Regions from separate parts of the Edaphobacter bradus genome, predicted to be linked through region 2. Evidence: riboswitches for the same ligand, from Rfam matches in the RefSeq annotation. Region 2 holds a riboswitch; each other region holds the start of a gene.

Region 1 (7,539 bases), 270 kb from region 2:
CTTGTCTCTGCCGAACGTGCACTGTATCGCAAGCCACAAGCCCACAATCCCCGCGAGCACACCGCACGCGTAGATCGCCAGGTGCGCTGGCGTCCAGAAACTGTCTCGGCCAATCGACCTATGCCAGGACACGTCCCACGCCCCGCCAATCGACGCCGACGTAACCGCAAGCACTCCTGCCCACACGTACCAGGGGACTGCGGCACTTCGAGACTGGACCTGCGCTGCTTCCCCCACAGTACTGGGGACGAGTACCCTCGGTTGATTTGCGGCAGTCGACATAAGCCCTCCGCCAAACGTAGGTTCACCCATCATACGAGCATGGCCACACCTTCGACTGCAGGGATGAAAAAAGCCCCCAATCTTTCATCCCGGCGTAGCGACCAGCAAGTTCGAATGACGCAACTGCTCAACAGCTAAAAGTCTTCGTTGAAACCGACTTCCCCCGCGACGGCAACCTGGTAAGCCGAAACGCGCCGCTCAAAAAAGTTGGCCAGTTCCTGCACGTCCTGCAGTTCCATGAACGCGAAGGGGTTCTTCGATCCGAAGATCGGCTCCATCCCAAGCCTAGCAACGCGCGAGTCTGCAACATACTCGAGATATTGCTTCATTTCTCGGACGGAGAGACCAGCAACTCCGCCCGAAAGAAGATCCTCGGCAAACTGCAGCTCACAGTCGACCGCCTCCTTCATCATTTCGACGACGTCCTGCTCCAGCTTCTCGTCGAACAACTCTGGATTCTCGGACCTCACGACATTAACCACCTCAAAAGCAAACTCCAGATGTGCGCTCTCGTCGCGAAACACCCAGTTTGTCCCTGCCGCAAGACCATTCAAAAGCCCGCGCGAGCGCAGAAAGTACACATACGCAAACGCCGCAAAGAAGAACAACCCTTCAATGCAGCCAGCGAAGCAGATCAAGTTGAGAAGAAACTGCCTCTGCTCGTCCGTCGTCCGCAGCTCATCAAGCTTCTGGATCGAATCCATCCAGCGCATGCAGAACTGCGCCTTCTTCGTGATCGACGGAATATTCTCGACCGCGGCAAACGCTGCCGCGCGGGCCTCCGGATCAGGCACATAGTTGTCCAGCAGCGTCAGGTAAAACTGCACATGCACAGCCTCTTCGAAGAGCTGGCGCGAAAGGTAGAGCCGCGCCTCAGGCGAGTTGATGTGCTTGTACAGATTGAGCACGAGGTTGTTCGAGACGATGGAATCCCCTGTCGCGAAGAACGCAACCAGCCTCTGGATAAGGTGAATCTCTGCATTCGTGAGCCGCGAACGAAGATCGACCAGGTCGGTCGAGAAGTCGACCTCCTCCACGGTCCACGTATTGCGAATCCCGTTCTTGAACATCTCAAAGAACACGGGATAGCGCATCGGACGCAGAGTAAGTGAAAGGCCCGGGTCGAGGATGTACTGCGGCGACTGAATCGACATGAAAAATCTCCGTTACTGACAGGCCTCGCAGGCCTCAGGGTTGTCGAGCGAGCAGCTCACGCTGGCGCTAATGGAAACAGTGGTGGATGGCTGCGGCACCGTAGTCTTGGCAATCCTCGTCGCCGGCCGCGAACGCAAATAGTACGTTGTCTTGATTCCGCGCTTCCACGCGTACATGTACATGGAACTCAAGCGCCCGATGTTCGGCGACTCGGCAAAGAGATTCAGAGACTGGCTCTGATCGACGAAGGCTCCGCGGTCCGCCGCCATGTCGATCAACGACCGCATCGGAATCTCCCAAACGGTCCGATAGACCGTCTTCACCTCATCCGGAATCTCTTCGATGCTCTGAATGCTGCCTTCGGCCAGCTTGATGCGCGAGCGAATCGCCTCAGACCATAGACCCAACTGCTTCAACTCACTTACGAGGTACCTATTAACCTGCATAAACTCGCCCGAGAGCGTCTCCCGCTTGAACATATTCGAGACCTGCGGCTCAATGCATTCGTAGCAACCAACGATCGAAGCAATTGTCGCGGTTGGGGCAATGGCAATCAGAAGCGAGTTGCGAAGACCGACCGTCTTCATTCGCTCGCGCAGACTCTCCCAACGCGCAGAATCAGGTGGTGCAATGCTCCATAGATCGAACTGGAAATGCCCCTTAGCCGCGCGCGTCTCCTGAAACGCCGCGTGAGGGCCATGCTTCTCCGCCAGGTCGCACGATGCACAGAGAGCGTGGAAGTAGATCTCCTCTTGAATCTTCGCCGAGAGGGCTCGCGCTTCGGCTGAGTCAAACGGCACTCTCAACTGGAAGAACACATCCTGAAGCCCCATCACTCCAAGCCCAACCGGCCGCCAACGGCTGTTGGCAGACGCCGCCTGAGGTACAGGATAGTAATTGATGTCGATTACTCGATCCAGCATCGGAACCGCATGCCGAACCGTCGCCGCAAGTTTCACAAAATCAAACACGCCATTCTCAACATGCCGCGCGAGATTGATCGACCCAAGGTTGCAAACCGCCGTCTCTTCAGACGACGTCACCTCCGTGATCTCGGTGCACAGGTTGGAGAGATGAACGATGTTGCCATCAACTCCCGTCTGATTGCACTTCAGGTTGCAGGCGTCTTTGAGGACCATCCACCCGTTACCGGTCTCGGCAAGGGTCCGCATCATCCTCGCGTAAAGGTCCCGCGCCTTGATTTGGCGTACGAACTTCCTCTGCTCCTCCGCCTCGATATATGCCTTTTCGAAGGCCTCCCCGTAAAGATCGGTGAGGTGCGGCACTTCCTTCGGATCAAACAGCGACCACAGGCCATCTTCGTCAGACCGGCGCATGAAGAGGTCGGGAATCCAGTTCGCGAGATTCAGATTGTACGTGCGGCGCGCCTGATCGCCCGTGTTGTCGCGCATCTCGAGAAACGACTCGACGTCGGCGTGCCATGGCTCCAGGTAGACGCAGCAGGCACCTTTGCGCTTTCCGCCTTGATTCACTGCAGCGACAGAGGCATCCAGCGTTCGCAGCCAGGGGACGATCCCGTTGGAGAGCCCATTGGTCCCACGAATCAAAGAACCTTCCGATCTCACTCGATGAAAGGCCAGACCAATGCCCCCGGAAAACTTCGACAGCATCGCTATCTGCTTGTAAGCGTCATAAATGGATTCAAGCGAATCCTTCGGAGAGTCGAGCAGGTAGCAGGAAGACATCTGAGAGTGCTTCGTTCCACTATTGAAGAGCGTCGGCGAGCTCGGCAGGTAGTCATGCGAGGCGAGCATCTCGTAAAAGCCGACTGCCTCACTCACACGCACAGAGAGTCCTGCGGAGACACGCATAAAAAAGTACTGCGGCGTCTCGATGACCTGCCGTGTTATTGGGTGCCGTAGGAGATAGCGGTCATACACCGTACGCAGTCCGAAGTACTCGAACCGGTCAGAAAATCGATCGTCAATGGCATTGTTGAGCTTTCGCGTATTTGCAGCGACAAATTCGGCGGTGTCTTTTGAGATGACTCCCTCACGATGTCCTTCTTCAATCGACTGCGAGAAGGAGTAGATGTTCTGACCTGCCACCTCTTTTGCAATTGTGGCCAGGAGTAGCCGAGCGGCAAGCCGCGAATACTCGGGCTCTTCCGCGATGAGCGCAGCCGCTGTCTGAATCGAGATGGAGTCAAGCTCCCGCGTGCTGGCTCCATCGAACAATCCGCCGATGGTCTTGCTCGCTACGCGAATCGGATCGACATGAGACAACCCCTGGCAGCACCGCTGCACGGCCCGAACGATCTTGTTTACATCAACGGGCTCGAGCGTTCCGTTGCGCTTCCTCACATGCATCTGAGGCGCTTCTTCTGCGAGGGGAAAGTTTGGATCGAGGTCGGACAGCGTAGTTTGCAGCGTAGCCATGGAGCATCCTTGTGCTCCAAAGGTACGGATGGAAGACCGCTCAAAAGCAAGCCGCGATCACCCCACCCTCCCCTCGGAGGTGCGTGAATTCGTGCCCTTTCGGCACGGCCTCATGGCAGGTCTTCGGACTTCGCAGGCTACCTACTTGATCCGGTTTCCCAGCTCTCGAAGAGCCAGTGCCTTGATGGATCGTTCGCTCCTGCTTACCGCTGCGGGGCAGTTCCGGACTCTCACCGGATTCCCTTTTCACCTGACCCAAGAGGACCAGGCACCGTGAAGTGAACTCACTATAACAAGGGCCAGACAGGGGGTCAACATCAATATATTGGGGTTATCACGCAGATATCCACACGTCCCTCCCGACACAATCAGGGGCGACGAAATCTCTTATGTCGCCCGCAGAACCTCCAATTCACGGCGTTCCTTGAGAGACTGATTGGCCGTCACAACAGCAAGAGCAGCTCCCAACCCCGCGCGAACATCGGCAACGGGACGCTGCCCCGTCCGTACACACTCGATAAAGGCCTTGCATGCGGTCGCAGTTGGATCTTCGACAACGGGAATATTCAGCTTCTTCCCCTGACCGCGGTATGGCATCTCGCCGCCGGCGCGATAAGAGGCTCCTGTAGTGATTCCCTTCTCCGTAACCAGAGCGTTTGCCGGTAACTGAGCCGCGCGCGTTGGCTCATAGTAGAACTCCGCATCCTGCAGCGTCAGGTTGAGACTTCCCTTGGTTCCGTACAGCCATAGTTGGTCGCCCATCATTGCATTGTTCGTCATCGAACTGAAGACAAACCGGCGGCCCTTTGAGTAGGAAAGGATTGCTTGTACGTTATCGTCGTTTTCGCGCCCGTCGTGATACGCAGCCACGCTTCCGGTTGCCAGCGCTGCCTGGGGAGTTTCACCAAACACCCAGTTCGCAATATCGATATGGTGCGAGCCCAACTCAGACAACAACCCAAGGGAGTACTCGTTGTACAGCCTCCAGTTGATGAGCCTCTCAAGAGAGGGATCGGGGACCGGTCGCCTCCAATCGCTGTTGCGATGCCAATAACCGTAGACGTGCGTCACGTCACCGATCTCGCCCTGATGCACGCGTTCAATCGTCTTACGAATCCACGGCGCATACCGGTACTGGTGCCCGACCTGATAGATCTGCTTCCCTGCGTCGACGGTCCGCACAATCTCCTGCGCTTCGTCCACGGTAAAGGCCATGGTCTTCTCGCCGTAAACATGCCGTCCGCTCTTGAGCGCGGCCACAACATGCTGCGAGTGAAAGCTCAACGGAGTAGCCACAACAAATGCATCGATATCCTTCTGGTCGAGCAGGCTGCGATAGTCGCTGTAGGACGGCACATTGTATCCGCACACGCTGTTCAATTCAGCAAATCGCGGAGCGTAGACGTCTGCAGCACCTACGACGGTGACTCCTGGCACACGTAGAAAACTCCGCAACAACTCTTTCCCGCGACTGCCTGGGCCAATGATGCCGAGACGAACCGGAGTGGCCGACTCCTTTGACAGCTCTTCCTCGGCAATAGCGGCAACGGTCTTCGCTCCTAATGCAGCAGCCGATATTCCCTGGACAAAACTACGCCGACTCATCATCGCGCTCTATCTCCTTCTTTCTTGCTTTGGCTAAGTTTAACTGGTTGTGGCCACTGAAACATACTGTAGGCGGGCGAGCGGGGCGTTCCGGAAACAATCAAACCAGATGAATGCGGATACGCTTGTAACACAGATTTGAACCCAGCCTTTCCCAACACAAAGGTCGCCGTAGAAAGAGCATCACTGTCCGTTGCTGAGGGCGAAAGAACCGTCGTCTGAAGCATGCCTTCCACGGGGCTCATCGTACGCGGGCTAAGAATGTGGCAGTACCTATGGCCATTTTTGATGAAGAACTTTTCTGTGCAGGCCCCCGTGGATAAGGAGAGGTCTTTCAACACAACCTTACTCAGCACCCTGCCAGCATGTGCCGGATCGGGCACATTGACAGGCCAACCATCGGCGCCAGGGGGAGATCCCAGACCATAGATGCTGCTCGACCCAGCCGAGATCAACGCTGCGCTGATTCCCTGTTGCCTGAGAAGCTCCACCACTCGATCGACGGCATAGCCTTTACCAATACTGCCTGGATCGAGTTCCATATTCACGTGGTTGGTGAAAAATACCGTCCGGCGTGACGCATCCAGCTGGATATAGCGCCATCCCGTCTTCTTACGCAGCGCTGACAACTCATCGGCCGACGGGATGCGTCCTTTGTTGAAGAAAAAACCCCACGCACGCATCAAGGGTCCAACCGTAATGTCGAAAGCCCCATCGGATCGTTTGCTGGCTTCTACGGCTCTCTCGATGAAGGAGAACGTCTCGGGGTCTGTCGTGACCGGTGCTGCTCCCGCCTCGCGACTTATTCGTGACAGTTCGCTCGTCGGCCGATAGTTGCTCAACAGATCTTCAATCCTGTCGACCTCCTCGAAGGCTAGCTCCAGCGACCGCTCTGCGCTCTCCTGGTCGGGCGCATATAAGTCGATGGTGAACTCCGACCCCATCGCTTGGTGCACCTCATGGTACAGCGCCAGCGGCCCGGCTTGAGCCACCCCCACTCCCTGGCACACCGCAGCAAATCCCGCCAGCAACGCCACCGCGTACAGCACCCGAGTCACAGCACAAACTGCCCTATCAGCCACAACCCATTGTGACATAAACGCCCGCGGGTGGTCAGACCAGCAAGGAGGCGCTGGTCGCGTTGTTGCAAAGTGTAAAGACCTCTGAGAAGCAATCGTCGATCTGTTACCTATTCCGACGATTCGACTCAGATATACATCACCGGGCGAAGTGACATTCTCCTTCACCTGTATGAACAAGCAAACGTCCTGGAGGGGTTGTGAACCAACGTAGCTTATCGCTTATAGCAACGGCACTAACATATTTTTCCCTATTCCTCGTCTCTCCAGCCTCCGCAGTAGCTGAACCCCCCGAAGTTGGAAGCAAGGCCCCAGACTTCACGCTTTCAACTCCAGATGGACGCGCCATAACCCTGTCGGAGCTGACGCCAAAAGGCAGAGTCGTCCTGGTCCTCCTTCGAGGATTTCCGCATTATCAATGCCCCTACTGTCACAAGCAGGTGTACGACTTTCAGCTCCATGCCGATAAGTTTGCCGCGCTTGAGACTCAAGTCCTCTTCGTGTACCCCGGCCCCCCTGCCAAAGTGGACAAAAAAGCCGAAGAATTTCTGACCAAGCAAGATAAGCTATCCGGCAATCTTTATCTGGTAGTCGATCCTGACTACAAATTTACAAACCAATATGGCCTTCGCTGGGAAGGCTTGTTCGAAACAGCCTATCCATCTACATTCATCATCGACCGAAACCGCACAATCCTCTTCCGAAAGATCAGCCATTCTCACGGCGACAGATCTACATCTGAGGAAGTGCTTGCAGAACTGACGAAAAGTGAATCCCCCCACTGAATCCAGTCGAGATCCGCAATTCCATTACGCCAAAATGGTCGGACCCTCCACATCAAGAAGTGGAGGGTCCGATCACTTTAACCTGTGGAACCTATAAAGGCCGGCGGTTGCTTTCGCACTCGCCGGCCCTGTTAGACCAACTGGAGCTTCACACCTAGAAGGTGATGCGTGCCGAAGCCTGCAGACTGCGTCCTCCACCAACGCCGTTCACGCTCCCCTGTCCGCTACCCAGAG
Region 2 (7,539 bases):
AAGCTGCGTGAGAAAACGCGGACGAATCACGTTCGTCCGCCAACTAATCGCATCAAGGAGAAGGAAACAATGGCGAAGACATCGTTTACACCGCTTCACGACCGCATTCTGGTTCAGCGCGTCGAGGAGGGCGAGAGCGTCCGTGGCGGCATCATCATTCCCGACTCGGCGAAGGAGAAGCCGCAGCAGGGCAAAGTGATCTCGGTCGGTAAGGGGAAGTCTAACGACGAGGGCAAGGTGTTCCCTCTCGACGTCAAGGCTGGTGACAACATTCTCTTCGGCAAGTACTCCGGCACAGAGATCAAGCTCGACGGCGAGGAGTACCTGATCATGCGCGAGGAAGAGGTCCTCGGCGTTCTCAAGTAAGCAGTAAGCATTGCATGCAGCAGACGCGGCTGGGATGCCTGCTGCGGCACGACACAGATTTCAGACTGACCTAACTCTGATCGGCCAAGGCCGACAACAACAGGAGTAAACGAGATGGCAAAGCAGATTCTGCATGGAGAAGATTCGCGTCAGGCGATTTTGCGTGGAGTGAACACGCTGGCCGACGCTGTGAAGGTGACGCTCGGTCCCAAAGGCCGCAACGTCGTTATCGAGAAGAAGTTTGGCTCGCCCACGATCACCAAGGACGGCGTGACTGTAGCCAAGGAGATCGAGCTGGGCAATGGCCTCGAGAACATGGGCGCGCAGATGGTGAAGGAAGTCGCATCGAAGACCTCCGACGTGGCCGGCGACGGCACCACCACCGCAACCGTGCTTGCACAGGCGATCTACCGCGAGGGCGTCAAGACCGTTGCCGCCGGCGCGAACCCGATGGCGCTGAAGCGCGGCATCGACAAGGCCGTTGAGGCAATCATTGGCAAGCGTGACGAGAACGGCGCTTCCGTTGGCGGCGCTCTGAGCAAGCTGTCGAAGCCGGTCTCGGGCGACATGATTGCTCAGGTGGGAACCATCTCAGCCAACGCGGACGCGCAGATCGGCACCATCATCGCCGAAGCGATGAAGAAGGTCGGCAAGGATGGCGTCATCACCGTTGAAGAGTCCCGCACGATGGAGACGCAGCTCGAGGTCGTCGAAGGTATGCAGTTCGACCGCGGCTATCTCTCGCCCTACTTCGTAACCGACGCGGAGCGCATGGAAGCTGCTCTCGAGAACCCCTACATCCTGATCTACGAGAAGAAGATTTCGTCGATGAAGGACCTGCTGCCGCTGCTCGAGTCGATCGCCCGCACCGCGAAGCCACTCATCATCATCGCTGAGGACGTGGACGGCGAGGCTCTGGCGACGCTCGTGGTCAACAAGCTGCGCGGGACGTTGAATGTTGCTGCGGTCAAGGCCCCTGGCTTCGGCGACCGCCGCAAGGCGATGCTGCAGGACATCGCGATCCTGACCGGCGGCAAGGCGATCACTGAGGACCTCGGCATAAAGCTCGAGGGCGTCAAGATCGAGGACCTGGGCACCGCGAAGCGCGTGACGATCGACAAGGACAACACGACCATCGTCGACGGTGGCGGCAAGGACTCCGAGATCGAGGGCCGCGTGAAGGAGATTCGCGCCCAGGTCGAGAAGACCACCTCCGACTACGACCGCGAGAAGCTGCAGGAGCGGCTTGCCAAGCTGGTTGGCGGCGTCGCCGTCATCAAGGTCGGCGCTGCGACTGAGACCGAGATGAAGGAGAAGAAGGCCCGCGTTGAGGACGCTATGCACGCGACCCGCGCTGCGGTTGAGGAAGGCATCGTTCCGGGCGGTGGCGTTGCGCTGGTTCGCACGGCTACTGCTGTAGATGACGTGCTCAAGAGCCTCGATGGCGACGAGAAGATCGGTGCATCGATCATCCGCCGCGCACTCGAGGAGCCGCTGCGCATGATCGTCTTGAACACAGGCGCGGAGGGCGCGGTTGTGATCGGCAAGATCCTTGAATCGAAGGAGGCCAACTTCGGCTACAACGCCGCAACTGGCGTCTACGAGGACCTGGTGAAGGCCGGCGTTATCGACCCGACCAAGGTTACGCGCACGGCGCTGCAGAACGCGGCTTCGATCGCTGGCCTGATGCTGACCACCGAGGCCATGATCTCGGAGATTCCTGAGAAGAAGGAAGCTCCGGCTGGCGGGCACAACCACGGCGGAATGGACGGCATGTACTAAGCCGCTCCTTTCTCCAGTAGCACAGAACCCCGGAGCGATCCGGGGTTCTGCTTTTAATCACTACTCAGAGAGGACAGTGTTTCCGGGCCGGACCTGTTCAGGGGCGCGGACCTTGGTGCCACTCAACTTTGTTGAAACCTTGATGGGCACGAGTTCCTTGTTGCCGGGAGCCGGAAAGGTGGCGATCCAGGTTTCGGCGATGGCTTTGCGGAACTCGTTGAGGAAGGGTGCCATGGAGACGGGGTTTCCCAAGCCCTCAAAGTAGGCCTGGCCGCCGGTGCCCTCGGCTACCAGCGAGAGGTAGCTCTGGCCGCTGAAGCTTCCTCGCTGGCCACGGAAGCCGGCGTCGGCATAGTAGATGGAGTAGACGGCGATGCCGGCGCGCTGAGCGTCAGTGATGGCTGCGTCGACGTAGGGGCTGTTCTGGTTGGTGATGCTAGTGCTGCCGTTGTACGGATCGACTCCGTTGGTGATCATCATGACGAAGCGTGCTTTGTGTCCTTCGCCCGCCGCAGGTGCAGGCCACCTTTTGGCGAAGTCGGAGAGGCAGAAGTAGGGGCTAGCGCTTATGCCTGGTGAACCGAGGGGGACGCGCAGGCTGTTGGCTGCGGCGGCGTAGTCGGTGGTGAACTCCTGTGCGGGCTGGACACGGCCGTTCTCCATGTAGCCGATGAATATCTCGGTTCCGGGCGGCAGTGAGGTGATGAAGGTTTTCAGGTCGCCGAGATTGCGGCCTACGGACTCGCGGAGACCGTCGTCGATAAGGAGCGCGATCTGGGCTCCGTTGGGAGAAATTGGGACGACGGAGGAGATCTGCGCGTCGTGGTTGTTGACCTTGATACTGAGGTTCTGTGTTGTAGGCGTCTGAGGCGTCTTCGAGTCGAGCGAGATCAGGGTCTGGGTTGGAGTCGGCCCCTCCCGCTGCGCGGAGAGATCCGGAGCGGCGAGGAGGAGGGTTGCAAGCAAATATCGGGTCATTCTCACTTCCTTTCAGTTTGTTAGACGCTTGATCCAGCGCGGCGATCCCTGGCCCCCTCCCCCCTACTTATTTGTGCAAAGTCTTCAAACCAATAAGCTTGGGCTCGGACTTCTGGTCCAATGGCTCTGATTATTCGTCAAGGTATTAAAAATAAATGGCTTAGAAAGACGAAGGCCCCGGATTGTCCCGAGGCCTTCGCTCTCTCTTTCTCTCTTTCTATCTATTTTAGCAACTTGGCGTAACTGGTCTGCCATCTCTATTTTATTTGTTTTCAATGAGATAGGCCGCTTCAGGACTTGACACGCTCGTTTGCTGGAGCATTGCTGAATTGATCTCTATAAGTGATTGTAATTGTGTGGGTTAGTGTGGCGTCACGGCAGGCGCTCGAGCAGCCCGACGGCAGAAAAGCAGATCCCGTTCGGGGATGACAACGAGAAAGGCAACGACAACGAAGCTTCCTGCTGGTGCCCACGTCCCAGAAGCAGGACGTGGGCACCAGCAGGTTTCCGCGGTTAGTAACCTCCCAGCCTTGCCTTGATACCTGCTCGGAAGGTGAATGGCAGGCCTGGGTAGCCGATGGGACCAATATGCTGCTGGGAGAGGAGATTGCCCAGTTCGGCGAAGGCGGTGATGTGTTTGGTTGCGTTGTAGGTTCCGTAAGCGTCGAGCTTGGCGTAGCCGAAGTCGAGGTTACGGTTGGGCAGCAGCAGCGTGTTGTCACTATTGATGTCGGAGTAGGAGAGGAAGGTGGAGTCGTCGGAGCGGCTGGAGAAGGCTCCCTTGAGGGCCGCACTCCACTTTGTGACGGTGTAGCTGGCGGTGAAGAAGCCAGTCTGCGGGGGACGGCGGAAGGGCCTCTGGCCGACGAGGGGATAGGACGAGCCGATGGGGATGCCGGGGAGGTTTGGGTTCTCGGCCAGCGTACCGTTGTAGGCGGCGTCGGTGGAGAAGGACTGTTCGACCAGCGAGGTAAGGTAGGTGTAGCCGCCGCGTAAGAGGATGTGGCTGGTGGGCTGGAACTGGAGTTCGCCCTCGAAGCCCTGGGCGCGATAGGCGAGGGTGTTGAGCTCGGCTCCGTAGAGCTTGGCGGCGCTGGTGTCGATTCTGAAGACCTTCAGCAGCGTGCCGGAGTCGATGAAGTCGATCTGGTGATTGAACTGGTTGTGGAAGTAGCCGGCTTTGAGAATGAGCTTCTGGTTGAGGATGTTCTGGTCGATGCCAACGTCGAAGGTGCGGGAGCGGAGGAATTGGATGGGCCTGACGTTGTAGGCGGCAATAAGAGCGGAACCGCCTTGTGTATTGAGGAGCTGCTGGTAGAGCGAGGTGAACTGGATGGAGAGCGAGGGCTCCTGCACGCCGGTAGCAGCGTTGGCGCGGAGCTTTGTGCCATGCAGGAGGCGCGGGCCGGGGCGCACGGGAACCCAGGCGAGGCCGAAGCGCGGAGTGCCTGCTGTGCCGTAGAGGTTGTTGCGCTCGATGGCTCCGCCAAGCGAGTAGAAGAGGCGGTTCTTGATGTCGCCCTGAAACTGGAGGGTGTACTCGAAGTTGGTGCGCTGGATCTTGTCGAACTCGAAGAAGCCGGGGTCGTTGAAGGAGCCGCGCTCGTCCTCATAACGGAAACCGAGCAGCGCGATGAAGTGCGGCGAGAAGGTGTAGTCGGACTGGAAGTAGAGCTCGTCGCGGTTGGACGCCTGATCGTCGCTCTGAGCCTGAGGATAGGTGTCTCTGCTGCCGTAGTTGATCGCAGCCCGGCCGGTGGCCGAGTAGCCGTTGGCTCCGCGGATGGTGACCGTATTGCCAAACCAGGTGGTGAATCCGAACGCAGTGATGGGCTCGCCTACGGGGTAGAACTGGGTGAGTTGCTCGCGCTTGCGGGCGATGCCGTAGCGGACGAGATTGTGCCACTTGTTGTGGCGATTTTCGAGAGTGGCCCCGGAGTAGGTGTCCTGATCGCCCTGTTTACCGGCGGCGGAGATGCCGAAGAAGTCGTGAGCGCTGGGGACACCGGTGGCGGAGTCGGCGTTGCGGATGGTGAAGCGGAGCTGCGTGTTGCCGGTGAAGTTGTAGCCGATGTTCGCGGCTGCGGTGCCGGAGTGGTACTTGTCCAGCGGGAGCGCGTTGGAGGTGTCGAAGCGGGAGAAGGCGGCGTAGTAGTCGAGACGGCTATGCGCGCCGGAGAGGGCGACTTCGTTGCGGTAGGTGGAGAAGTTTCCGGCGTCGCCGGAGTAGTTAACGACAGGGCGGAGAGAGCTTCCGCGGGGCGTCGCGAGGTTGACGACGGAGGCTCCGGCGTCGGAGCCGTAGAGAACGGAGTCCGGGCCGCGGTATATCTCGATGTCGCTAAGCGCGGTGGAGGAGACGGTGCCAAAATCGAAGCGACCGCCAACATCCTCCGAGGTGATGCCGTCGACGAGGACCTTGTTGGCGTCTGAGTTTCCACCACGGACAAAGAGAGAGGCGACCCCGCCGTACTGGCCGCTCTGAACGGCAACCTGGCCGGGAGACTGGCGAAGATCGTCGACGATGCCGACGCGGGTGGCGAGATCGGCCGAAGGGATGAGACTGATGGCGCTGCTCGCCTGCTGGAGCGGCGTGGGGATTCCAGTGGCCGTGACCGTGACCCGCGCGGTGACGGTAGCAATCTCAAGAGTGACCCTCCGGGTGACGATGTCGGTGCGTCCACCGTAGAAGTCCTGGCCGATGCCTAGCGCGAAGCCGGCGGCAGAGGTGAGGAGAACGAAGCGTCCGGAGGCGGTGCTGCGGATCTCGAAGGAGCCATCAGGGCCGGTCACAGCGGAGGCAGCGACTGTGGTTCCCGCAATGAGTTGAACGCGTGCTGCAGGGATGACGGCGCCCAGCGGATCAGAGACGGTGCCGCGCACGACAACGGCCTTGGCTGGAATGGCAGCGATGAGAAGTGTGAGCGCAAGAAGGCTCTTTAGACGTGAAGGCACGGCCGCAATGCGGCACATGGTCGTAGGCATCGAAAAACTCCTCCGTTCCCCCCTCGGGAACGTGGTTGATGAGCGCAGAGGAACCGGTCTCCTGACTGACGCGATACATGCCCACCGTGTCACGGGTTGCTTCCCTTCCCGACGCCGGGTGGCGGTCAGTGGGAGAGTCCCTGGCGGACATTCACGCTCGATGAGGCGAGCGCGCGCGAATAACAGTTGCGGGGCAGTGGCGGATTTTCACCGCGCTTCCCGAACATTCCACAGCGGTACAGGTGATGGTTGAACGGCGGGCGATAAGAGGCCTGCCGCTGAATTCGAGTGAGAGCTTTAGTTTGCGGCATCCCGCCGAGTCAAGTCAAAGGGCTCAGGGGACCAGAAGGAGCTTGCCTGTGGTGAGGCGGGCCTCGAGGTCGCGGTGTGCCCGGGCAGCATCGGTGAGCGGGTAGGTGTGTTCGAGGCGCAGCTTGAGGGAGCCGTTGGCGATGCCACGGAAGATGTCGCCGGCGCGGGATTCAAGCTCGGCGCGGGTCGCGGTGTAGTCCTTAAGAGTGGGGCGTGTAACGAAGAGCGAGCCCATAGTCGAGAGCCGGATGAGGTCGAAGGGAGGGACGGGGCCGCTGGAGCCTCCGTAGAGAACCATGGTTCCACGGCGGCGGAGGACTTCGAGGGACTTTTCGAACGTGGTCTTGCCGACGGAGTCGTAGACTGCGGCAAGGCCAGCGGGAGCGAGTTGCTTGACGCGGGCAGCGAAGTCTTCGCGCGTGTAGAAAATAACCTCGTCGGCTCCAGCTTCGCGGGAGAGCTCGGCCTTCTCCTCGTTGGAGACGGTGGTGATGACGCGGGCTCCGAGAGATTTCGCGATCTGTGTGAGGAGGAGGCCGACGCCTCCGGCACCGGCGTGGACGAGGATCTCGTCGCCGCGGTGGATGGGATAGGCCGAGTGGGCGAGGTAGTGGGCGGTCATGCCCTGGAGCATCGCCGCGGCTGCTTGCTGAGTCGTGAGAGAGTCAGGAATGGCGATGAGGCTGGAGACAGGCGCGATGGCTAGCTGCGCGTAGGTTCCGGGGACGCTGCACCAGGCGACGCGGTCGCCGGGCTGGAACGCGGGCTGACCGGGGACGGCTTTGGGGTCGGGGTCGCCGAGGGCGACGATGGTTCCCGCGGCCTCCTGGCCAAGGGTGTAAGGCAGCGGCGCGGGATAGCGGCCTTCACGAAGGTAGACGTCGATGAAGTTGACACCGGAGGCTTCGATGCGAATGAGCGCTTCGCCGGGGCCGGGGGTTGGCGTAGGAAGATCGCGGAGTGTGAGGGCCTCGGGCCCGCCTGGCTTGAGGATCTGGATGACTTGCATGGGGTGTTGGATGCTGTGACTTGTGGCGAAGAACGTGCTCCCACACTTTACCTGAAGTGGAGGCAGTTTCCGAGAGAAAGATGTATCCGGAAAACAGGATTTACTGG
Region 3 (7,539 bases), on a different contig from region 2:
TCTGGGAAGAGCAACCTCTGAGACGTGTACGAACTCTTTATGACATTGCTACACCTTTTTTATGCAACGGTTGGTTGAATTGCGAAATATGGCGCTCACGCCCTGCCGCCACGGAGTTCCAGGTCGCCACAATAGTCCGGGCGCCACTGCTCCGCAGGCGTCCTCCGTCAGCTTTTCTCACCGTACAAGCCGAGACCGTCACCTCGGCCACCTTGTCCACACCGCTTTTCGCTCCAACTAGCCCTGAATGCCTTGCACAAATCAAAGCTCAGAAGCCTCATCTGGGCAGAGGATGTCAACGAGCCCGGTCGAAAGGCCTCTCATCCTCAAGAGAGGGAAGCCGACACCAGTAATTTGGCGCGACTGACAGCCGGCCTCGTGAGTTCCCTGAAAATCTCAGCTAATGAACAGCCGTTGCTAAATCTGACGGCGACAAGCATGAAACGTCCTGAGCCCAGGCTAGGGGCGCATCACAAAGAGCATAAGTTCTAGCCTGCTCCTGAGGAGCCACGATGGATTTCCATAGTATCTTGCAATACGTTATCTTCCTGGCTGTTGCAACCGCCCTGGTGAGGCCATTGGGCGGGTACATAGAGAAGGTCTTTTCCAGACAGACGACCGTGCTGGATCGACTATGCGTTCCAGTCGAGCGGCTTATATACCGTGTTGCGGACATTGATTCAAATGTGGAGATGACCTCCACTCAGTACGCAGTGTGTTTTGTGCTCTTTAGTCTGGCCGGCACGCTTTTGTTATATGCCATTCTCAGATTGCAGCGTTTCCTGCCATGGTTCTTTCCTCAGTACTTCACCACGCCGCTATCCCCGGATTTATCTCTCAATACAGCGATCAGCTTCTCGACCACCACGACCTGGCAAGCGTACGCCGGCGAGAACACGATGAGTTACTTCAGCCAGATGGTAGGTCTTTGCGCACAGAACTTCCTGGCCGGCGCAGCTGGACTCGCTATAGGTATAGCTTTCATCAGGGGCTTTGCTCGTCAACTCACAGACACGCTTGGCAATTTCTGGGTTGATACTACTCGCGCATTGCTTTGGATCCTTTTGCCGGGTGCTCTGGTCGGGGCCATGCTGCTCGTATGGCAGGGAGTTCCGATGAACTTCCACCATTACGTGGTTGCGTCTTCTCTCGAGGGCTCCAAGCAGGTGATTCCGCAAGGGCCTGTCGCAGCACTTGAGTTCATCAAGAATCTGGGGACGAACGGAGGTGGCTTCTTCAACACGAATGGTGCTCATCCCTACGAAAACCCCACACCGCTAACCAACTTCATGGAAATGCTGGCTATCGTGCTCTTGCCGGCGGCCTTAACGAACACCTTCGGCAGAATGATTCGCCAACCCCGCCAGGGCTGGTTGCTTTACTCCGTGATGGTCCTCCTGTTCACCATTGGATTGATCTCAGTACACCTCTTTGAACAACACGGAAACCCACGTCTCGGCGGCGTCGACTACCACAACAGTGTGTCTCAAGCCGGCGGAAACATGGAAGGGAAAGAGGTCCGCTTTGGCATCGCCGGCTCTACGTTAACCGCTGTCGTGACGTCAAACACCGCTACTGGATCGAACAACTCGATGCACGACAGTTACACCTCCTTTGGAGGGCTGGTCCTCCTAGTCAATCTTCTGCTCGGGGAACTTGTCTTCGGAGGTCTCGGCACAGGTATCTACAGCATGGTGATGATTGCTGCCATCGCCGTGTTTCTGGCGGGTCTTATGGTAGGTCGTACTCCGGAATATCTCGGTAAGAAGATAGGTCCGGCGGAAAACAAATTGATCATCCTCTACGCCCTGGCTGCCCCGGCGACCATCCTTTCGCTGACCGCGCTTGCTATTAGTACCAAAGCCGGACTCGCCGGCCTGACCACTAACGCGGGACCCCACGGTCTTACTGAAATTCTCTTTGCTTACTCGTCCTGCTTTGCCAACAATGGACAAAGTTTCGCAGGTCTCAGCGCCAATACCGTTTTCTATAACATCACTACTGCGCTGGCCATGATGGCGGGGAGGTTTGGATTGGCAGTTCCGGCCCTGGCTTGTGCGGGTTTGTTCGCACGGCAGAGAAATACACCCTCCTCAACGGGAACTCTTCGCACAGACGGTCTTACATTTGGGATTTTCCTGACCGTCTGTCTAATAGTGGTGACTGCGCTGAGCTATCTTCCGGTACTAGTCCTCGGCCCCGTGCTTGAGCATTTGATGTTCGGAATTTAGAGCGCGAGCATCGCACACAACTCTGGCGGTGGCTGAGAGGGAGGGCGGAGGACGGCGTGAACGGCTCTGTCAGCCTGTTCGATCCGTTTGGGACCGAGTTGAGTCTTGAGCTGTTCATACTGCTTATCGAGATCGACCACACAGGAAGAAAAGCTGGTGTGTTCGAAGGGCGCTGGCTCTGCTCCGAGTGTCTTTATATAGAGTGCAAGCCTCATGGCTGGGCCCCTGTTTATCTTGTGGGTAGAGTCAAGGCGATCTCATCTGCAGCGAGGCGGTGTAGGGGAGCGCCCCGCTGGGAAGTGAGAGTATAGGCGAATACGCAACCGAGGAAACAAGGCCCCAGTTGCCCCCCATGCTCTGTTTTGCCTATACAGCGGTCGGATTCTGAGAGCAGATTATATAAAATGGTGTTGAATGGTATTTTCTATAACAGGTATAAGTCATTATTTTGTTGGAGCACCGAATGGGATTTGAACAATCAAGCATGAGATGATAGTCGCGGAAGTGGGGGCCACTCATGTGCCAATGCAAATTCTTTGTCTTCAGATAGAGCGCGACAACATCTGCCAAGAGAGTTCTAAGTTCAACTGAGATCACCGAGACTCCAGCCGGTGTGATTTCAATGACTTTCTGCGTCTCCTTCGTCGATTTTGCTGCTGCAGCAGTCCTCATAACAGTTACTTGTTTCGGGTAAGGTATCCACAACGAGCGAAAGAACTTGCGCCAGACCTTTTTACCGTTTCAACTGGGAAATCGATCACAACTGAATCCCTTCGTCTTAAGCGCGAGACGGGAGTGTCGACTGGCACGTCACCCCCGTCAGATCGCGGTGCAACTAGGAGTTCTGAAACAGGGAGTTTTGAATCTGTTCGTGGAAGTTGCTCCGCTTGTAATTACGAATGAAGTGCGAGCAGATGTCCTCGTTGCAGGTGCCCTCGGTTGTCTGGGTCTTGTGCTCAAAACCGCCGAGGAATGCCTTCGCGATATCCTGCTTGAAGTTCACACGAGGATACTGCGCGACAATCTCCTTGCGCAGCTCTTCGGGAAATGTCTCGTACCCGATTCCGAGTACATCCAGGCCAACACCGTTGTAAAGAAGTTCTACCTCGATCGGCTTGTAGGCGGCGATGCCGGGCGTCGTGTGGAGAGAGATGGCGTCCCACGCCACCTGGATACGCGCGGCAGGTACATTGTGGTGTTCGAGGAACTGGCGAACGGCGTTCGCGCTGTCGACCTCGAAACGATCATCGGCGCTCGAGAACTTCTTCAATAACCCCATGTCGTGGAATGCTGCGCAAACAAAGAGCAGCTCCTGATCGTACTTGTGACCCGTCTGGCGGCCCAGTTCGTTCGCCCAGAAGAAGACGCGGTGCGAGTGATTGAACAGCAAAGGAGTGCTGAACTCATGAAGGAGACCGGTCGCCTCACGCGTCAATTGCGTGTCGGGAACGCCAGGCTGTGCGTGCTGATACATGGACTGCGGTGTCGGTACGGGAAGGATAACTTTAGGGCGGCGAAAAGTAGGACGGTTTTCTGCTGTCTGTGCTTCTGCGTCTTTGACCAATGTGCCGCCGATTGCACTTGCTCCCGCGGCAACAGTGGTCGTCTTCAAAAACGAACGTCGTGTCATCGTCTATCTCCTAAGCGGATCGTCACGCTTCAAGACAAGCTTAGGTTTGATAGGTCGAGGTAACAACGACGTCGTTCCGACACTTTCGGACATCGAGGAAGAGGAATTAGTGTTTCACGCGTTTGAATCGTTCGGTGTATTCACCGGCGGTAATGCCAATCACGCGCTGGAAGGTTCGACGCATCGAATCCGCAGATCTGAAACCGCATGCGTCAGCGATCTCCTTCAAGCCCATAGACGAACTATCGATCATCTGCTGTGCGGCTTCCACCCGCAGTCGATCCACAAACTGCCCTGGATTCATCTTCATCTCACGAAGGCAAACTCGTGAAAAGTGTCTTGGGCTCATTCCTATCCTGTCGGCCAGAGCTTCGACAGAAAGGTCTGCTCGTAGATTCTCAAGCATGTAGACTTGCAGCTCTCGTAGAGGTTCGTAGGTTGTCGCTTGGCGAGAGAGCATGTGGCTGTACTGTGCCTGACCGCCTGGTCGAACAAGGAACATGACCAGTTGCCGCGCCACCGCAAGGGCGGTCTGGTGCCCGTGGTCTTCCTCCACCAATGCAAGGGAAAGATCAATTCCAGCCGTGATGCCAGCCGAAGTATAGATTGGCCCATCGCGAAGAAAAATGGGATTTGGCAGAACGTTCACTTTGGGAAACTCTCGCGCAAGCCGGTCGCAGAAGCTCCAATGCGTCACAACGCGCTTTCCATCGAGGAGACCTGCGGCCGCAAGAATGAAAGCTCCTGTGCAGATCGAGGCTACGCGACGAGATCTGCTTGCTGCCTCCGAAATCCAGCGAAGATACGCATCGTCGTACTTGCCACACTCCGCTCCCGGACCACCTGCAACGACAAGGGTGTCGATTGGACCGGAGACACTGTCGTGAGGCACTGCGCCTCCCAGGTTAATGCCTCGATTGGTCTGGAGCTCATGCGAACCGTCGGTGGTGACAACCACCACCTGATAATCCGGAACATTCGAGAAGACCTCGAGTGGACCGGTCACGTCGAGGACCTGGACTGGCTGTGGACCGCTGATAACAATTCTTCGCATGATTGTGTCTCCGGGCTTTTCTTCATGCTTGCCAGCATTCATTCTGCAGGCTCCGTGCTCGCGATTCCGTACAAGGAATTACGAGAGATCCCACGTACGATAAACGAAGCAATTCCGGGGTGGGTAGCAGGGTGCGGAATCGGCTTGGGGAGGCCCCGGTGGGAGGGTGGAGCATGGAAATATCCAAGGGCAACGGGGAGAGGCGAGGAAGAAATCCACAGAGTGGGCGGGGGAAATTCGCTTCCGTACCACTTTCCGCATGCTGAAGGCTCAAAACCGACCCAGGCTTTCGTCTGGTGTGGCGGACTTGGCGGCGGTCATATCGGAGGCAAGGTGTTCCGAAGCTGCGCAACGGTTCCCGCGTCAATCGACGTCGTCACCGGCAAGTTGTTTAGTGATTGAAACTCCGCGAGTGCGGAAAGGGTTTGTCTACCTGCTACCCAGTCAACGGGTCCGGGGTGGAAACCTAGATAGATCAGGCACAGTCGCGCATCGCGGGCAAGGAGGTCAGGGAGCGGACCAACAGAAAACTTCTGAAACTCTCCGTTTAGTCGACTATCGTATCGCTTAGGTTCTGGGTATAGAGTGCCCGCATGTAAAATGAGCGAGTGCAGGTCAAACCCTGATTGGGGTTTGTTAAACGGGAAGCTGGTGTGAACCCAGCGCTGTCCCGCAGCGGTGATGGGAACGAAACGTTGCACGGCGAGAGCCACGCACTGTCTCAGTTGAGATGGGAAGCGGCAACAGAGTAGGTCGCCCAAAGTCCGAAAACCGGCCTGCCGCCACCACCATGGAAGCGCTGGACGCTGACCGTGGGTGCGTTGAGGACACCGTTCTCGTGGATTGGACCGGTAGCCACTGCATCTTCTGCCTGCGTTCTTGATTCAGGTGGAGCTTGCCTGCGCATAGGTGGTTCTTTCGTTGTGAGGAGAGAACCGAATGGTTGCAGACAGCAAAACATCACACTTTGAAAAACTGAGGAGCGCGAATCTGGGCTTTCCCAGGATGGGCCGTCAACGCGAACTGAAGTTTGCGCTGGAAGGCTACTGGGCGGGGAAACGCACGGAACAGGAGCTTCTGGACACTGCCTCTGCCCTGCGAAAAGAGCATTGGAAACTCCAGCAGGCGGCAGGTATCCATTTCATTCCGTCCAATGATTTCTCTCTCTACGATCAGGTGCTCGACGCCCTGGTTCTTGTGGGTGCGACGCCAGAGCGCTTTGGCAACGGGCCGGTAACGCTGGAGCGGTATTTCGCCATGGCGCGCAACTGTCGCGAACAGACGGCGATGGAGATGACGAAGTGGTTTGATACCAACTACCACTATCTCGTCCCCGAGTGGAGTGCAGGTATCTCCTTTCAAATAGATACGACGAAACTGCTCGGTGAAGTACGTGAGGCCCATTCGCTCGGTATCGAGACCAGACCCGTGCTTATAGGACCCCTGACACTGCTCCTGCTCGGCAAAGGGGTCGATGGCTTCGATCCGATGATGTTGCTGCCGAAGCTGACCGCCGCATATAAGCGAATTTTGAAAGCGCTTGTGGCAGAAGGTATCAAGTGGATTCAGATTGATGAGCCAATGCTCGTAACCGACCTGGAGGCAAGCGCGAGGGATGCTTATCGGCAGGTCTATGCAGAGCTGAAGTCAGTTCCCTTAAATCTCATGCTGACCACTTACTTCGATTCGGTCGGTGACAATCTGCAAACGGCAATCGAACTTGACACTGCCGGCCTTCATATCGATGTTGTCCGAGCACCGGAACAACTTAGGGTGACTCTTGGAGCGTTGAAGCCGGAACAGATCTTGAGCGTGGGCTGCGTCGAAGGGCGCAACATCTGGCTGACAGATTTCTCGTCCGTTACTCCATTGTTGGATGAGGCCGTCAGCCAACTTGGTCCGGATCGAGTGCTTATTGCCCCCTCCTGCTCTCTGCTGCATGCGCCTCATGATCTTCGTAGTGAAGTAAAGCTGTCACCGCGCATCAAGGGCTGGCTGCGCTTCGCGGAAGAAAAACTTGCGGAGATTGTCGCTTTGACCAGCCACGACGAGGCAGCATACCAGGCCAATGCCGCCGCTGTGGCCGATCGGGGGGTCGCAGAAACAACGAGCAATCCAAAGGTCCGTACTGCTCTGGCTGCGCTTCAGGATCAGGACTTCCGACGCAGATCACCGTACCCCCAACGCGCCCTTGTCCAGCGCAAGGAACTAGGGCTTCCTCTCCTGCCGACCACGACCATTGGCTCCTTTCCGCAGACGGCAGAGGTTCGCAAGCATCGTGCTGCCGCGAAGCACGGACACGAAACGGTTGAGACGTATGAAGCCTTCCTCAAGGAAACTATTGCACAGTGCATCCGCGAGCAGGAGCGTATCGGTCTCGATGTGCTCGTGCATGGAGAGTTTGAACGCAATGACATGGTTGAGTATTTCGCCGAGTTCCTGGATGGGTTCGCCTTCACAGAGAACGGCTGGGTGCAGAGCTATGGTTCGCGTTGCGTGAAGCCACCTGTCATCTATGGCGATGTATCCCGCCCGGCACCGATGACGCTGAAGTGGACAGACTACGCTCGTTCGCTCACGTCCCGCCCCCTCAAGGGAATGCTTACTGGTCCGATCACCATTCT

What was found. Region 2 has a riboswitch for cobalamin ahead of OHL16_RS03960 (TonB-dependent receptor). Riboswitches for the same ligand answer to the same signal wherever they lie in the genome.
Region 1: linked by a shared signal. The riboswitch ahead of OHL16_RS05170 (ribonucleoside-diphosphate reductase subunit alpha) and the one ahead of OHL16_RS03960 (TonB-dependent receptor) in region 2 are both predicted to bind cobalamin.
Region 3: linked by a shared signal. The riboswitch ahead of metE (5-methyltetrahydropteroyltriglutamate--homocysteine S-methyltransferase) and the one ahead of OHL16_RS03960 (TonB-dependent receptor) in region 2 are both predicted to bind cobalamin.

The regions. Positions count from the first base shown of each region.
Region 1 is NZ_JAGSYF010000001.1:1,212,502-1,220,040, forward strand. It holds gene OHL16_RS05160 (hypothetical protein) at 1-282, opposite strand, end outside; gene OHL16_RS05165 (ribonucleotide-diphosphate reductase subunit beta) at 417-1,436, opposite strand; gene OHL16_RS05170 (ribonucleoside-diphosphate reductase subunit alpha) at 1,449-3,836, opposite strand; cobalamin riboswitch at 3,934-4,127, opposite strand; gene OHL16_RS05175 (Gfo/Idh/MocA family protein) at 4,224-5,444, opposite strand; gene OHL16_RS05180 (FAD:protein FMN transferase) at 5,441-6,478, opposite strand; gene OHL16_RS05185 (peroxiredoxin family protein) at 6,721-7,305, shown strand; gene OHL16_RS05190 (TonB-dependent receptor) at 7,460-7,539, opposite strand, start outside.
Region 2 is NZ_JAGSYF010000001.1:938,877-946,415, forward strand. It holds gene OHL16_RS03945 (co-chaperone GroES) at 70-366, shown strand; gene groL (chaperonin GroEL) at 481-2,148, shown strand; gene OHL16_RS03955 (vWA domain-containing protein) at 2,209-3,126, opposite strand; gene OHL16_RS03960 (TonB-dependent receptor) at 3,640-6,111, opposite strand; cobalamin riboswitch at 6,146-6,357, opposite strand; gene OHL16_RS03965 (quinone oxidoreductase family protein) at 6,446-7,432, opposite strand; gene OHL16_RS03970 (glycosyltransferase family 2 protein) at 7,533-7,539, opposite strand, start outside.
Region 3 is NZ_JAGSYF010000004.1:89,440-96,978, forward strand. It holds gene kdpA (potassium-transporting ATPase subunit KdpA) at 513-2,231, shown strand; gene OHL16_RS15380 (HD domain-containing protein) at 3,067-3,861, opposite strand; gene OHL16_RS15385 (GlxA family transcriptional regulator) at 3,968-4,915, opposite strand; gene OHL16_RS20345 (peptidoglycan-binding domain-containing protein) at 5,233-5,529, opposite strand; cobalamin riboswitch at 5,511-5,709, shown strand; gene metE (5-methyltetrahydropteroyltriglutamate--homocysteine S-methyltransferase) at 5,855-7,539, shown strand, end outside.